DNA from 3 places in the Mesorhizobium sp. B1-1-1 genome. Region 1 is predicted to be linked to each of the others. Evidence: predicted binding sites of a transcription regulator. Region 1 holds the regulator's gene; each other region holds the start of a gene.
The links. Region 1 encodes PhoB, which activates phosphate uptake and scavenging genes when phosphate is short. Its sites were predicted from a motif close to TGTCATNNANCTGTCAT; they were not measured.
Positions count from the first base shown of each region.

Region 2: phnF (phosphonate metabolism transcriptional regulator PhnF) is a predicted target of PhoB. The motif match lies at 3,023-3,039, and genes of this name have one in related genera.
Region 3: FJ986_RS18400 (esterase-like activity of phytase family protein) is a predicted target of PhoB. The motif match lies at 1,936-1,952, and genes of this name have one in related genera.

Region 1 is NZ_VFWW01000015.1:27,815-33,008, forward strand. It holds gene pstC (phosphate ABC transporter permease subunit PstC) at 2-991, shown strand; gene pstA (phosphate ABC transporter permease PstA) at 995-1,846, shown strand; gene pstB (phosphate ABC transporter ATP-binding protein PstB) at 1,843-2,646, shown strand; gene phoU (phosphate signaling complex protein PhoU) at 2,672-3,379, shown strand; gene phoB (phosphate regulon transcriptional regulator PhoB) at 3,399-4,088, shown strand; gene FJ986_RS26715 (ROK family protein) at 4,096-5,194, opposite strand, start outside.
Region 2 is NZ_VFWW01000018.1:32,992-38,185, forward strand. It holds gene FJ986_RS28415 (sugar ABC transporter ATP-binding protein) at 1-85, shown strand, start outside; gene FJ986_RS28420 (ABC transporter permease) at 82-1,050, shown strand; gene FJ986_RS28425 (zinc-binding alcohol dehydrogenase family protein) at 1,112-2,131, shown strand; gene phnF (phosphonate metabolism transcriptional regulator PhnF) at 2,251-3,000, opposite strand; gene phnG (phosphonate C-P lyase system protein PhnG) at 3,117-3,578, shown strand; gene phnH (phosphonate C-P lyase system protein PhnH) at 3,578-4,189, shown strand; gene FJ986_RS28445 (carbon-phosphorus lyase complex subunit PhnI) at 4,191-5,194, shown strand, end outside.
Region 3 is NZ_VFWW01000008.1:205,157-210,350, reverse strand. It holds gene FJ986_RS18405 (MATE family efflux transporter) at 1-158, opposite strand, end outside; gene FJ986_RS18400 (esterase-like activity of phytase family protein) at 327-1,817, opposite strand; gene FJ986_RS18395 (FAD-dependent oxidoreductase) at 2,127-4,538, shown strand; gene FJ986_RS18390 (trimethylamine methyltransferase family protein) at 4,551-5,194, shown strand, end outside.

The DNA of each region.
Region 1 (5,194 bases):
GATGACCGCCGTCTCCGAAGCCATGCCATCGTCGGCCGCCATGCGGGCCAGGGAAGCGACGGTCCGACGCTTCGCGCTCACCGATACGATTTTCCGAACGGCGACACGCTTTTCCGCCATCCTCGTCCTGCTCATCCTCGGCGGCGTGGCGATTTCGCTGTTTGCCGGCTCGTGGGAAGCGCTGTCGAAATTCGGGTTCTCCTTCCTGACGACCGAATCGTGGAACCCGGTCACCGAGAATTTCGGAGCGCTGGCCCCGATCTACGGAACCATCGTCACCGCCGCCATCGCCATCCTGATCGCCGTTCCCATCGGCATCGGCATCGCCATCTTCCTTACCGAACTCTGCCCGCGGCCACTCCGGCGCCCCATCGGCATCGCCGTCGAGCTGCTTGCCGGCATACCCTCCATCATCTACGGCATCTGGGGCCTGTTCGTGTTCGCGCCGTTCCTGCAGACGACGGTGCAGCCCTTCATCATCAAGCTTTTCCACGACGTGCCGGGACTCTCCAGCCTGTTTGCCGGCCCGCCCTACGGCATCGGCCTTCTGACCTCGGCGCTGATCCTTGCCATCATGGTCCTGCCCTTCATCACCTCGATCACCAAGGATGTCTTCGACACGGTGCCGGCGGTGCTGAAGGAATCGGCCTACGGCATCGGCTGCACGACCTGGGAGGTCACGCGCCGCGTCGTCATCCCCTATACCCGCGTCGGCATCATGGGCGGCGTCATGCTCGGCCTCGGCCGCGCGCTCGGCGAAACCATGGCGGTAACCTTCGTCATCGGCAACGCCCACCGCATCAGCGCCTCGCTGTTCGCGCCCGGCACGACGATCTCGGCGACCATCGCCAACGAGTTCACCGAAGCCGACGGCGATCTCTATACGTCTTCGCTGGTGGCGCTCGGCCTGATCCTGTTCGTCATCACTTTCCTGATCCTTGCCCTTGCGCGCTACATGCTGCTGCGCATGGACAGCCGCACGGGAGCCTGACCGATGTCGACGGCCACATCGCTTCACAATCGACGCAAGCGCAGGAATGCCGTGATGATGACGCTATGCGTCACGGCGGCGGGCATCGGCCTGGCCTGGCTGGCGCTCATCCTCGGCGCACTGCTCTATAAGGGCCTGTCGGGTGTTTCGCTCTCTGTGTTCACCGAAATGACACCGCCGCCCGGCGATGCCGGCGGCCTGCTCAATGCCATCTACGGCAGTATCATGATGACAGTCATCGCCGTCATCGTCGGCACGCCGATCGGTGTCCTCGCTGGGACCTACATGGCCGAATATGGCCGCTTCTCGCGCCTCACCACCGTCGTGCGCTTCATCAACGACATCCTGCTGTCGGCACCCTCGATCATCGTCGGCCTGTTCGTCTACGAGCTGCTGGTGCGGCCGATGGGACATTTCTCGGCGATCGCCGGTGCCGTCGCGCTGGCCATCCTGGTCATCCCGGTCGTCGTGCGCACCACCGAGGACATGCTCAACCTCGTGCCGAACGCCCTGCGCGAGGCCGGCGCCGCGATCGGCGCGCCGCGCTGGGTGGTCATCCGCTCGGTCGCCTACCGTGCGGCGCTGTCGGGCATCGTCACCGGCATATTGCTGGCCATCGCCCGCATTTCCGGCGAGACGGCGCCGCTGCTCTTCACGGCGCTCAACAACCAGTTCTGGTCGAGTAATCTCAATGCGCCGATGGCCAGCCTGCCCGTCACCATCTTCCAGTTCGCTCTCAGCCCCTACGAGGAATGGCAGCAGCTGGCGTGGACCGGCGCACTCATAATCACCCTTACGGTTCTCGGGCTGAGCATCTTCGCCCGCAGCCTTACCGGACGCAGAGAGGACAGATGAAACCGATGTTGTCCACCGAATTGAACACGCCCGAAGTCGCGGTCGAGAAAGCCAAGATCGAGGTCAAGAATCTCAATTTCTACTATGGCCAGTCGAAGGCGCTGAAGGATATCAGCCTGTCGCTGCCCGAGCGCAGCGTCACCGCCTTCATCGGGCCTTCGGGCTGCGGGAAGTCGACGCTGCTGCGCGTCTTCAACCGCATCTACGAGCTCTACCCGAGGCAGAGCGCCGAGGGCCAGGTGCTGCTCGACGGCCAGAATATCCTCGACCGCTCGCAGGACCTCAACCTGCTCAGGACCAAGATCGGCATGGTGTTCCAGAAGCCGACGCCGTTCCCGATGTCGATCTACGAGAACATCGCCTTCGGCGTCAGGCTCTATGAGAAGCTCAGCAAGGCGGAGATGGACGGCCGTGTCGAGCAGGCGCTGAAGCGCGCGGCACTGTGGAGCGAGGTCAAGGACAAGCTCAACGCCAGCGGCCTCAGCCTTTCGGGCGGCCAGCAGCAGCGCCTCTGCATCGCCCGCACGGTGGCGGTGAAGCCGGAGGTCATCCTGCTCGACGAGCCTGCCTCGGCGCTCGATCCGCTGTCGACCGCCAAGATCGAGGAGCTGATCGATGAGCTGCAGGCCGACTATACGATCGTCATCGTCACCCACAACATGCAGCAGGCGGCGCGCGTGTCGAAGCAGACCGCGTTCATGTATCTGGGCGAGTTGGTCGAGTTCGACCGCACCGAGAAGATCTTCACATCGCCCCGCGAGAAGCGCACGCAGGACTATATCACCGGCCGCTTCGGCTGATCCCAGGCATACGAGGACCAAGATCATGGCCGAACACACAGTCGCAGCCTTTGACGAAGATCTCGGACAGATCAGCAGGCTGATCCGCGACATGGGCGATCTCGCCTCATCGATGGTCGGCGGCGCCACCAAGGCGCTCCTGAATTCCGACAACGCGCTCGCCCAGCGCGTCGTCTCCGACGACGCCATCATGGACGCGCGCCAGCGCGAACTCGACGACCGCGCCATCACCCTGATCGCCAAGCGGCAGCCCATGGCGGACGATCTGCGCCATGTCGTCGGCTCGATCCGCATGGCGGGCGATCTCGAACGCATCGGCGATCTCGCCAAGAACATCGCCAAGCGCGTCGGCACCGTCGGCCTTGCCGCCACGCCGCGCGACCTGTCGCACTCCATCGACGCCATGGCGCAGCTTGTGCTGATCCAGGTGCAAGGCGTGATCGAGGAGTATGCGGCGCGCGATGCCGCGGCACTTGCGAAGCTGCGCGCCGACGATGAACGCATCGACGTCAAATACACGTCGGTCTTCCGCGAGCTGCTGACCTACATGATGGAGGATCCGCGCAACATCACCGCCTGCACGCATCTTTTGTTCTGCGCCAAGAATCTCGAGCGCATCGGCGATCACGTGACCAACATTGCCGAAAATGCCTATTATGTGCTGACCGGCACGCAATTGCCCGCCAATCGCCCGAAGCAGGACGAGACGGCGATGTCGGCGCCAGCGGCTTGACGGCAGGGGTGACCAGTCGATGATCGCGCCACGCATCATGGTGGTGGAGGACGAGGAGCCGCTGGGTGTGCTGCTCCGTTACAATCTGGAATCGGAGGGTTATCAGGTAGAGGTGGTGACGCGCGGCGACGAAGCCGAGATCCGCTTGCAGGAGAATGTCCCTGACCTTCTTGTGCTCGACTGGATGGTGCCGGCGGTGTCCGGCATCGAGCTCTGCCGCCGTCTCCGGATGCGGCCCGAGACCGAGCGGCTGCCGATCATCATGCTGACGGCGCGCGGCGAGGAAAGCGACCGGGTGCGCGGTCTCTCCACCGGCGCCGACGACTATCTGGTCAAGCCGTTCTCAACGCCGGAATTCATGGCACGCGTCAAGGCGCTGCTGCGCCGCGCCAAGCCCGAAGTTCTGTCCAGCGTGCTCAAGGTCGGCGACATCGTGCTCGACCGTGAATCGCACCGGGTCTACCGCAAGAAAAGCGAGATCCGGCTCGGGCCGACCGAGTTCCGCCTGCTCGAATTCATGATGCGACATCCCGGCCGCGTGTTCTCGCGCAGCCAACTGCTCGACAATGTCTGGGGCGAAACGATCTATATCGACGAGCGCACCGTGGACGTGCATGTCGGCCGGCTGCGCAAGGCGGTCAACAATGGCCGCATGCCTGACGTGATCCGCACCATTCGGGGCGCGGGGTATGCGATTCGCGAAGACTAGGGATATGTCACGCAACGTTCTCGCCCACGCCTGATTTCGCCTGTGCCCCCGGCGCGAAAATCTCCTGGTCGACGAAGGTCAGCGCGCGCATGGCGCAGCCCTCGCGGATCAGTGGCAGTTCGTTCGGCTCGGTGTCGAAGGAAATCGATTTCGAGTGCTGGCCGCCGGCGGTCTGGGCAATGGCCTCGCGCAGAGCCGGCTCGATCAGGTCGAAGGCGGCGGCGCTGACGCCGACCATGGCGACCGGCGCCGGATCGATCAGCGCGAACAGGCTGCCAAGGCCGTAACCCAGCGCCTCGCCGGCCTTGCGGTAGGCTTCGCGCTCCGGCCCGTCCTTTTCGCGCGCCGAGGCCGCCAGGGTGCGCATGTCGGCGTCGCTGACGTCGACGGGCTCGGTGTCCTCGCCAAGCTGCCTCGCGTTGCGCCAGATGGCATAGTTGCCGGCATAGGCCTCGACGCAGCCGCGCCGCCCGCAGCGGCAGAGCGCCCCGCCGGGGCGATGGATCATGTGGCCGAACTCGCCTCCGGATGAATGGGTGCCGGTGAACAGTTCACCCTTCAGCACCAAGCCCATGCCGATGCCGTGCGACAAAAGGATGGCGATGAAGTCGTCGCGGTAGCGCTGGGGATCGCGCCAGCGCAGCGCCACCGCCATCATGTTGCAATCGTTCTCCATGGTGGCGGGAATGCCGAACTCGGCCTCCAGTATGTCGGCGAAGGCGATGTCGGTCTGCGGCGTGATCGGCGACCACAGCATGGTGCGCGCATCCGTGTCGGTGATGCCCTGGATCGCCAGCGCGATACGGGCGATGCTGCCGACGTCGAGGTCGGGATCCTCGAACCGCCGCCTGACGATGGCCACGCATTCGCCGATCAGCGCCTCGCGCGACAGGGTGAGCGTGTCCAGCCGGCGCTGCTCTTCAGATATCACCTGGCCGGCATAGTCGATGACGGCGACGGAGAGAAAATTCAGCGACAGCACCACGGTCATCACCGCCGCGGCTTCAGGGTTGAGGCTGAGGCCGACCTGCGGCCGGCCGCGTTTCAGCGCACCGGCCTCGCTCGGCTTGCTCTGCGCCAGGATGCCTTCGCCAATCAGGTCGGAG
Region 2 (5,194 bases), on a different contig from region 1:
GCATGGTTTCCGCACCGCCGATCACGAGGACATTCTGAGCCAGGCCCTGGCCGAGAAACAAGAAAAGACGGGAGGACAGACATGAGCACCGAGGCGATCCCTGCCGAAAAGCCGAAGCGCAACTACAATGCCCTGTTCGGGCTGACGCTGCTTGGCCTGCTGCTTCTGATGTGGGTCATCCTGGCGGTCGCGACGCCGTCCTTCGCCTCGGCGCTCAACATCACCAACCTGCTGCGCCAGGGTTCCCTGATCGCCATCCTGGCCGTCGGCCAGACCTTCGTCATCATCACCGGCGGCATCGACCTTTCCGTCGGCGCCATCGTCGGCTTCGCCACCGTCATCGTCGCGCTGCTGATCAATGCCGGCTGGCCGGTCTGGATCGCGGTTCTGGCGACGCTGCTGGTGGGGGTCGCCATCGGCCTGTTCCACGGTTTCGGCATCGTCAGGATGGGCCTGCCGCCCTTCATCATCACGCTGGCGACCATGACCTCGCTGCGCGGCATCGGTCTCCTGATGACCAATGGCAATTCGATATCGATCAACAGCGACGCGTTCCAGGCGTTTTCGCGCGGCTCGCTGCTGGGGATCCCCTATCTGTTCTGGATGGTAATCGTGGTTGCCCTGCCCTCCTACGTCTTCCTGCACCACACGCGATGGGGACGCTATCTCTTCTCCGTCGGCTCGAACGCGGAAGCCGCGCGCCTCTCCGGCGTCAACGTGCCGCGCACGATCTACATGGCCTATGTGCTGTCCGGCCTGTGCGCGGCCTTCGTCGGCGTGCTGCTCGCGTCCCGCATCGGCATCGGCAATCCGACGCAGGGCGACACCTACGAGCTGCAAGCCATCGCCTCGTCGGTGATCGGCGGCACGTCGTTGTTCGGCGCCATCGGTTCGGTGCACGGGCCGCTGATCGGCTCGTTCATCCTCTCCACCATCAACAACGGCGCCAACCTGCTCAACGTCAACACGTTCTGGCAGCGCGTCATCACCGGCATGTTGATCATCGTCATCGTCTACTTCGACGGCCTGCGCCGCCGAGGTGGCAAGTAAAATCGATCGCCGGCCGGGTCGAAAATCCGCCGACGATTCCATGAACCGACTGGATTGAAGCATGAAAGCCGTTGTCTGCCGTTCGCCCGGCGACCTTGTCGTGGAAGACCGTCCCGCGGCTGGCTCGCCGCCTCCCGGCTGGGCGCTGGTGGCGGTCAGCCATGTCGGCATCTGCGGCACCGACTACCACATCTTCGAGGGCAAGCATCCCTTCCTCGCCTACCCCCGCATCATGGGCCATGAAGTGTCGGGGACCATCGTCGAGGCGGGCGAAGGCGTTGGTCTTGCCACGGGCGAGCCGGTCATCATCAATCCCTATCTGGCGTGCGGCAAATGCATCGCCTGCCGGCACGGTAAACCCAATTGCTGTGTCCGGATCGAAGTGCTCGGCGTGCATCGCGACGGCGCCATGTGCGAACAGATCCTTGTCCCGGAACAAAACCTCTATCCAGCCAACGGCCTGTCGTTGGCCGATGCCGCGGCCGTCGAATTCCTGGCCATCGGCGCCCATGCGGTGCGGCGCTCGCGTGCCGATCCCGGCGCACGGACGCTCGTCATCGGCGCCGGACCGATCGGGCTCGGCACCGCCATCTTCGCCCGCATCGCCGGGCTCGACGTGACGCTGCTCGACATGAGCAGCGAAAGGCTCGGCTTCGCCGCCAATGAACTCGGCTTCAAGACCCTCGACGGGTCGCGCGGCGCGGCATCCGATCTGGTCAGCGAAGCGACATCAGGCGAAGGCTTCGACGTGGTCTTCGACGCCACCGGGAACACCGGCTCGGTGCAGTCGGCCTTCGCTCATGTCGCGCATGGCGGGACATTGGTGCTGGTCAGCGTCGTGAAGGACGACATCGCCTTTTCCGACCCCGAGTTCCACAAGCGCGAGATGACGCTTGTCGGCAGCCGCAATGCCTTGAGGGCCGATTTCGACCACGTCGCCGCTTCGATCCGCGATGGCGCGGTGCCGCTGGCCAAGCTCGTCACCCACCGCACCACGCTTGCCGACACGCCACGTGACCTCGCCCGCTGGGCGCATGAGAAATCCGGCCTGATCAAGGCCGTGATCGAGGTGGGGGCATAAGATGGCAGGCGGTGAACCCGGCCTGAGTTGACGACGCCCCGCGCAGGTCGACCCCCAAACGCCAAGCCGCTGACAACCGAGCTGGTCTGGTACCAGCGTTAGTATAAGGCCGACACGCCCTACAGCGCCGACAGTTTCAGCTCCACCCGCTCCGCCGGGAAGCGCGCCTCGGCGAATTGGATCGGCCGGCCGTCCGGCGTCATGTTGACGGCCACCGTGACCAGCACGATGCCGCCCGGCTGCAGATCGAGGTCGGCGAGGTCGGAAGCATCGGCGTGACGCGCCGACAGCACCGTCGATTGCCTGAGATAATCGTCTATGCCGAAACGCTTGAGCGATGCGGTGATCGACCCGGTCTCGGCCATGGCCACATCGATGCCGGCGAAGCGCCTGGCGTCGAACCAGCCGGAAGCGCGCGACACCGGCTTCCCATCGGCCTCGCCGCGCGTCTCCAGGCGAATCACATCCGATCCCCTGGCAAGGCCCAGGGCTTCGGCGACGCGCCGGCTGGCCGGCTCGACCGATGAGGACAGGAGCACGATATGCCGCTCCGACGCCTGGCCCTGCAAGCCGGTTGAAAATCGCGTGCGCGCGCCGATCGGATAGGACAGCCGCTTGCGCGACAGCACGAAAGTGCCGCGCCCCTGCTCGGCCCGCAGTACCCCGTCTTGCACGAGCGCCGCGATGGCGCTGCGCACCGTGTGACGGTTGACGCCATAGCGCTCGGCCAGCGCCACCTCCGGCGGCAGCGCGGCATTCTCCGCGAAATCGCCGGCAGCGATCGATTGCAGGATTCGGTCGGCGATCTGGCGCCACAACGAGACGCCGCTGCGCCGCTCGATACCGTCAGCCACGTGTTTTCCGTTCACGGTTTCGCCCCTGGCCGGCCCCTGTCACGCACCCGTCATGGACTCGCGTTAGGTAATGGGTATAATTCGTATGGTTGTCTATATCAATAGACAAATTAGAAGCAAGGATGTTGCTCATGCGAGGACAGGAAGCGCGCGACCAGGCCGAACGCAAGGCGGCCATGGCAACCCTGGCGCAGTCCAGCGGCGACGACATCGTTCGCCTCTGGAACGAATCCGGCCTGCCTGCCGAGGCCGAACTGCTGCGCGGTCCCGAGACCGGCCTGGTCACCATGCGCGGCCGCATCGGCGGCGGCGGCGCGCCGTTCAATGTCGGCGAGGCCACCGTGACCCGCGCCACAGTGCGCCTGCCGTCCGGACAGGTCGGCCATTGCTATGCGCTCGGCCGCGACAAGCAGAAGGCGAAGCTGGCGGCCATCGCCGACGCGCTGTGGCAGGACCCCGCCCACCGAGAGGCGGTCGAAACGGGCCTTCTCGCGCCGCTGCGGGCTGCCTTGACCACGGCACGAGAAAGGCGCCGCGCCGAAACGGCGGCAACGAAGGTGGATTTCTTCACCATGGTTCGCGGAGAAGATTGATGGATATCGCAGCGCAATCGATCGAGGGCGGGTTCGCCGATCCGGTGTTCAACGCCCAGACGGTGTTTCGCGCCGTCATGGACGCAATGGCGCGGCCGGGCAGCGTGCAACCCTTGCCGGCCCTGGCCCGCCCGCCGGCGCCGCTTTCGGCGACATCGGGCGCGGTTGCGCTGGCATTGTGCGACAATGACACGCCGCTCTGGCTCGACCCGGCCCTGCATGCCTCGGCAGCGGTCATGTCCTGGCTCGGCTTTCACAGCGGCGCGCCGCTGGCCAACACCCCGGCCGACGCGCATTTCGCCTTTGTGGCCTCGCCGGCCGAGATGATGGCGCTCGACGGTTTCTCGCAAGGCACGCAGGACTATCCCGACCGCTCGACCACATTGATCCTGCAGGTCGGCGATCTCACGTCAGGCACGCCGCTGCTGCTCGAAGGTCCTGGCATCGAGAAGACGGCGACGATCGCGCCGGCCCTCATGCCGCGTCATTTCATCGAGCAGTGGAAGCAGAACATCAACCGCTTTCCGCGCGGCGTCGACATCATCCTGGCGGCACATGACAGCCTCGCCTGCCTGCCGCGTACGACACGCATCAAGACGACGGAGGCCTAGCATGTATGTCGCGGTAAAAGGCGGCGAAGCTGCAATCGCCAACGCCCACAGCCTGCTCGCCGACCGTCGGCGCGGTGACCGCTCGGTACCGGCACTGCGCCTCGACCAGATCGTCGAACAGCTGGCGCTCGGCGTCGACCGGGTGATGAGCGAAGGCTCGCTTTACGATCGCGAACTCGCCGCACTCGCTATCGTGCAGGCGCGCGGCGACATGATCGAGGCGATCTTCCTGGTGCGGGCCTACCGCACCACGCTGCCGCGCTTTGGCTATACAAATGCCATCGACACCGCCACCATGCTGGTCGAACGCCGCGTTTCGGCGACCTACAAGGACCTGCCCGGCGGCCAGTTGCTTGGGCCCACCTTCGACTACACGCACCGGCTGCTCGATCCCGAGCTTGCCGCCGGCGCCGATGTCGCCGCGCCCTTGCGGCGCGAGACGGAAGCGCAGGCAATGCCGCGCGTCTCGGCGATCCTTGCCCGCGAAGGGCTGATCGAGCCGGACGGAGACATGCCTCAGGACCATGTCCCCGGCGACATCACCCGCGAGCCGCTGGAGTTCCCGATGGCTCGCGACATCCGCCTGCAGGCGCTGTCGCGCGGCGACGAGGGGTTCCTGCTGGCGCTCGGCTATTCCACGCAGCGCGGCTATGCCCGCAACCATCCCTTCGTCGGCGAGATCCGCATCGGCGAGGTCGAGCTGGAGCTCGACGTGCCCGAACTGCCTTTCGCCGTGCCGCTCGGCACGGTGCGCGTTACCGAATGCCAGATGGTCAATCAGTTCAAGGGCTCGGCAAAGGCACCACCGCAATTCACCCGCGGCTATGGCCTGGTCTTCGGCCAGAGCGAGCGCAAGGCGATGGCCATGGCACTCTGCGACCGCGCTCTTCGTGCAAGCGAACTCGGCGAGGACATTGTCGCCGCCGCCCAGGACGAGGAATTCGTCATCTCGCACTCCGACAACGTCCAGGCGACCGGCTTCGTCGAACATCTGAAGCTGCCGCA
Region 3 (5,194 bases), on a different contig from region 1:
CCGAGGAAGCGGCCGACCCAGACGGCGTTTACAGAGCCGTTGAGCGATTGCAGCACGTTGGAGCCGAGCACCGGCAGGGCGAACAGCAGGAGCGTGCGCGGAATGGGGCCGCTGGTCAGGTCACCGGTGCGCCGGCGCGCGGGCATCTTTTCATCCATGGCGGGCAATCCGGCAAAGCTGGTTCTTTTGAGTCCGGCACGCAGGATACCGCAGGCCCGACCGGGATGCACCCTTGCGAAAGGAGCGACGGCGGGCAAGGCACGCCGTCGTGCATCCGATCAAGCTTGTCGGGCAGGAGGCGCCAGGCGGCGCCTCCTGCAAGATGCTTACTTCCTGGCGAGGCCGGGAAGCGTGACCTGAAAGACAAGGAACATGGTGTCGACATCGGCGCCGTCCTCGGCCTTGTAGGGCGCGCCGACCTGGAAACCGTCCTGGGCGAGGAAATCGTTGTCGTTGGCGACGAACAGGAAATAGTCGTCGGGCAGCTTCGGATCGAGCACGCTTGCCAGCGACATCGCTTCCCACTTCTCCGAGAGGTTGTCCTTGTCGTTGGGCGCGCCATTGTGCAGGCCGAAGCGGGCAAGCTCGGCCTTGTCGTTGATGTCGATGAACGGCGTCAGCCTTGCCGGCGTCACCGACGGATCGAGCACGCCCTTGGGCGCCACCGGCTTGTCGGCGGCATCGAAGGGACCGCCGGCGATGTCGGTCGCGCCGGAAAGGTCGACAATGTCGATCTTGCGATACAGCGACTCCTCGCCCTTCAGGCCCTGGCCGTTGCCGCTGTCGCGCGCCAGCATCAGGAAAGCGGTATCCGACAGCGCCACGATCTCGCTTTGCGCAGCCACCTTGGTCTTGCCCTTGGCGTCCTTGAACACCGGCAGCGGCACGACATATTCATGTGCCAGCTTGAGATGGGCAAGATCGGAGGCGTCATAGATCAGCGCCCTGGTGTTCTGGCGCGTCGAGGCCGAATCGCCGCCGTCCTGCCGGGTCGCCGACTGCAAGACCGCGATTACGAACTTGCCGTCCGGCGTCATTGCCATGCCTTCGAGGCCCTGATTGTTCTGGCGGCCGGTTTCGGGATCCTTTGGGTCGGGTTCGGCAGCACCTGGGCCCGGATTGTCGGAAGCAAAATTGGCCGTGCCGTGGCGCATCGGCACGAGCGCGGCCGGAGGCTGGGTCGCCGACATCAGACGGCCGTCGGCGGAGAAGCGGTAGATGTCGGGACCGTATTCGTCGGAGACGAGCATGGTGCCGTCGGGCAGCCGCACGATCGCCTCGTTGTCGAGCGCGAGCTTGCCATTGTCGGCCTGCGGCAGGACAGGCATGTCGCCGGCGGCGGGACGCACGCCGTTCAGCGGGTCGAGACCGCTGGCGTCGGCGCCCTTGTCGTCGGTCAGGAGCATGGTGTCGGCGAGCGTCGCCTTGACGCCGGTCTGCTCCTGGCCGGCCGCGGGCGCGGCACCTGGCGCCACCGGGGCGAACTCGATGTTGATCGTGTTGAGGCGCGGCCGGTAGTCGGTGGTACCGACGACGTTATAACCGCGGTCGGGCAGCAGCCACAGCGAGCCTCTGTAGGTGCCGGCATCATGCGTCCAGCCCGCGGTGTCGATCGACATGCCGGAGCCGGAGCCGAAGGTCTCGCCGAACCTGTCGCGCTGGCCGGCCGGGATGCGGCCAACCCCCACCAGCCCCTTGTTGACGAAACTGGCGCCGCCGACGCTGGCCGAGCTGTCGGCGAAGGCGGGCAGCGAAACGGCCGAGGCCGCCAGCGCGGCGACCAGCAGCCGCAACGAGAATGAGCGTAGATGCGTCATGGATATCCCCTTGATGACAAAGCGCCGGGACGGCGGAATTCTGAGGTTGCCTGGCGGCGGCGAGGCTGCCGCCCTGGAGGGCCGCTTGTGCCCTCGGCAAGCGGTCTAAGGCGCGAACATGATGCTTGCATGACAGTTGGTGACGCATTCGCGTCGGCCCGCCGCGACGCTGCTGGGGAAGTGCGGCCGCGCCGGAAAATCGATCGTTCCAACACAGGTTCGACAGCGTCCAGGAGCTGTTCGCAGTACTAGACACTTATGTACAGTACGTATATGGTGCCGGTTTCGGACAGTCCGGGGAGGGAAGCCTTGAAGTCTCACTACCGCGCAGTCGTCATCGGGGGAGGAGTGGTGGGCGCTTCGGTGCTCTATCACCTGGCGCGGTTCGGCTGGTCGGATGTGGCGCTGATCGAGCGCGCCGAACTGACGGCGGGGTCGACTTGGCATGCGGCGGCGGGGTTCCACGCGCTCAATGCCGACCCCAATGTCGCCGCGCTGCAGGATTACACCATCAACCTTTACCGCGAGATCGAGGCCGAATCCGGCCAGGACGTCGGCCTGCACATGACCGGCGGCGTCAACATCGCCAGCGATCCGGCGCGCTGGGAGTGGCTGAAATCGGCCTGGGCGGTATTCCAGTCGGTCGGCATCGAGACCGCCCGGCTGGTGACGCCTGACGAGATCAAGGCGATCTGCCCGATCGTCGACGTCACCGGCGTGCTTGGCGGCCTCTACGATTCCAACGAGGGCCATCTCGACCCTTACGGCACGACGCATGCGTATGTCGGTGCCGCCAAGAAGCGCGGCGCCGACGTGATCCTGCGCAACCGCGTGGTCGAGCTGAAGGCGCGCGCCGACGGCCATTGGGACGTGGTCACAGAGCAACGCACCATCACCGCCGAGCATGTCGTGAATGCCGGCGGGTTGTGGGCCAAGCAACTCGGCCGCATGGCCGGGGTTGAACTGCCGGTGACGCCGATGGAGCACCATTATTTCGTCACCGAGGACATTCCGGAAGTCGCTGCCCTCGACAAGGAGATCGGCCTGGCCGTCGATCTCGACGGCTTTTCCTATCTGCGGCAGGAGCGCAAGGGCGTGCTGCTCGGCGTCTACGAGCAGAACCCGAAGCACTGGAACATGGACGGCGCGCCGTGGGATTACGGCATCGAGCTCATCCCCGAAGACATCGACCGCATCGGCCCGGAACTTGCCAAGGCGCATGAGCGCTTCCCTTGCCTGGCGACGGCAGGCATCCGCAAATGGGTCAACGGCGCCTTCACCTTCACCCCGGACGGCAATCCGATCGTCGGGCCGGTCCGCGGCCTGAAGAATTACTGGGTCGCCTGCGGCGTCATGGCCGGCTTCAGCCAGGGCGGCGGCGTCGGCAAGTCGCTGGCCGAGTGGATGATTTACGGCGAGCCGCAGGCCGACATTTTCGGCATGGACATCGCCCGCTACGGCGCCTTCGCCGCAAACCGGGAATATCTCAGGCAGACGACGCGACAGTTTTATTCTCGTCGTTTCGTCATGACCTTTCCCAACGAACGGCTGCCTGCGGGCCGGCCGCTGAAACGCCCCGGCGCCTATGACGGCATGAGTGCGGCGGGCTGCGAATGGACGGCCTCCTGGGGGCTGGAAATCCCCGCCTATTTCGCGCCGATGGGATTCCGCGAGGAGACGACGCTCAGGCGTTCCAACGCCTTCGACATCGTCGGTGACGAGGCGCTGCAAGTCCGGCGCGCCGCCGGCCTCATCGATATCTCGGCCTATGCGCGCTACGCGACCTCGGGACCGGGCGCGGAGGCCTGGCTCGACAGGCTGCTGGCCTGCAGGCTGCCGAAGGCGGGACAGGCGAGGCTGGCGCCGATGCTCGGGCCGGACGGGCGGCTGAAGGGCGATCTCACCGTCTTCAACTGGGGCAATGGCGACTACTGGCTGATGGGCTCCTACTATCTGCGCGAATTCCACATGCGCTGGTTCGAAGCGCATATGGCTGAAGGCGTTTGCGTCACCGATATTTCAGATGCGATGTCGGGCTTTCTGGTCACCGGCCCCAATGCCAGAAAGATCGTCGAGCGCACGACGCACCAGGACATCTCCGCCAAAGCCTTGCCATTCATCGCATGCGGCGAATTCGACATCGGCATGGTGCGGGCAAGGATGGCTCGCCTCTCCATCGCCGGCGAACTCGGCTTCGAGATCAACTGCCCGGCCGCCATGCATGCCACATTGCGCGAAACGCTGCTTGCCGCCGGCGAGGATCTCGGCCTCGCCGAGATTGGCTATTACGCACTCAACGCGCTTCGGCTGGAAAAGAGCTTCGGCATCTGGTCGCGTGAATTCACGCAAGGCTACACGCCCGGCCAGACAGGGCTCGACCGCTTCATTGCTTTCGACAAGGGCGATTTCATCGGCCGCGAGGCGGCGCTGAAGGAACGCAAGGCCGGTGTTGCACGACGGATCGTGACGCTGGAAGTCGATGCCATCGACGCGGACGCCAGCGGCTTCGAGCCGGTCTGGCACGGCGCTCGGCGCGTCGGCTTCGTCACCTCCGGCGGCTTTGGCTACACGATCGGCAAGAGCGTCGCGCTGGCGTTGGTGGATGACGATTTTGCCGAGGAAGGAACGGCGCTTTGCGTGCACATTGTCGGCACCGAGCGGCCGGCGCGTGTCATTCCGGCTTCGCCCTACGATCCCTTGGGCAAGGCGATGCGGCAATGAGGAGGTTTCCGGATGATCGATGACGCGGCACGCGAAGGCAGGCGCGAGCGCCGGCGAGGACGCATCGGCGAGGCCGGCAGCGAGAGCAGCCGCCGGCCCAATTACCGCTCTCTGAAGAACCCATTCCTGCCGCAGCCAATCTTTTCGGACGACCACGTCGCCTCGATCCACGACACGGCGCTGCGCGTGCTGGAAGAGCTGGGCATCAAGGTTCTGCTGCCGCAGGCGCGCGACCTGCTCGCTCGCGCCGGCGCCCTGATCGACCCCGAAACCGACATGGTGCGGATCGGCCGCGACATGGTGGCGGCCGCACTGGCCTCGGCGCCAAAATCGATCCAGACCCATGCCGGTGACCGCTCCCGCGATCTGACGCTGGAACTCGGGTCGATGACCTTCCTGGCAGGGTGCGGCGCGCCGAACGTCACTGACCTCGAACGCGGCCGCCGACCAGGCACACTGGCGGCCTTCGAGGAGTTCATCAAGCTGGTGCAGCATTTCGACGTGCTGCACATGCTGGGACCTTGCGTCGAGCCGCAGGACATCGACAACCATTTTCGCCACTACGCCGTCAACCGGGCGCAACTGACCCTGTCGGACAAGCTTCCCTTCATCTTCGCGCGCGGCACCCCGCAGGTCGACGATAGTTTCGACATGAT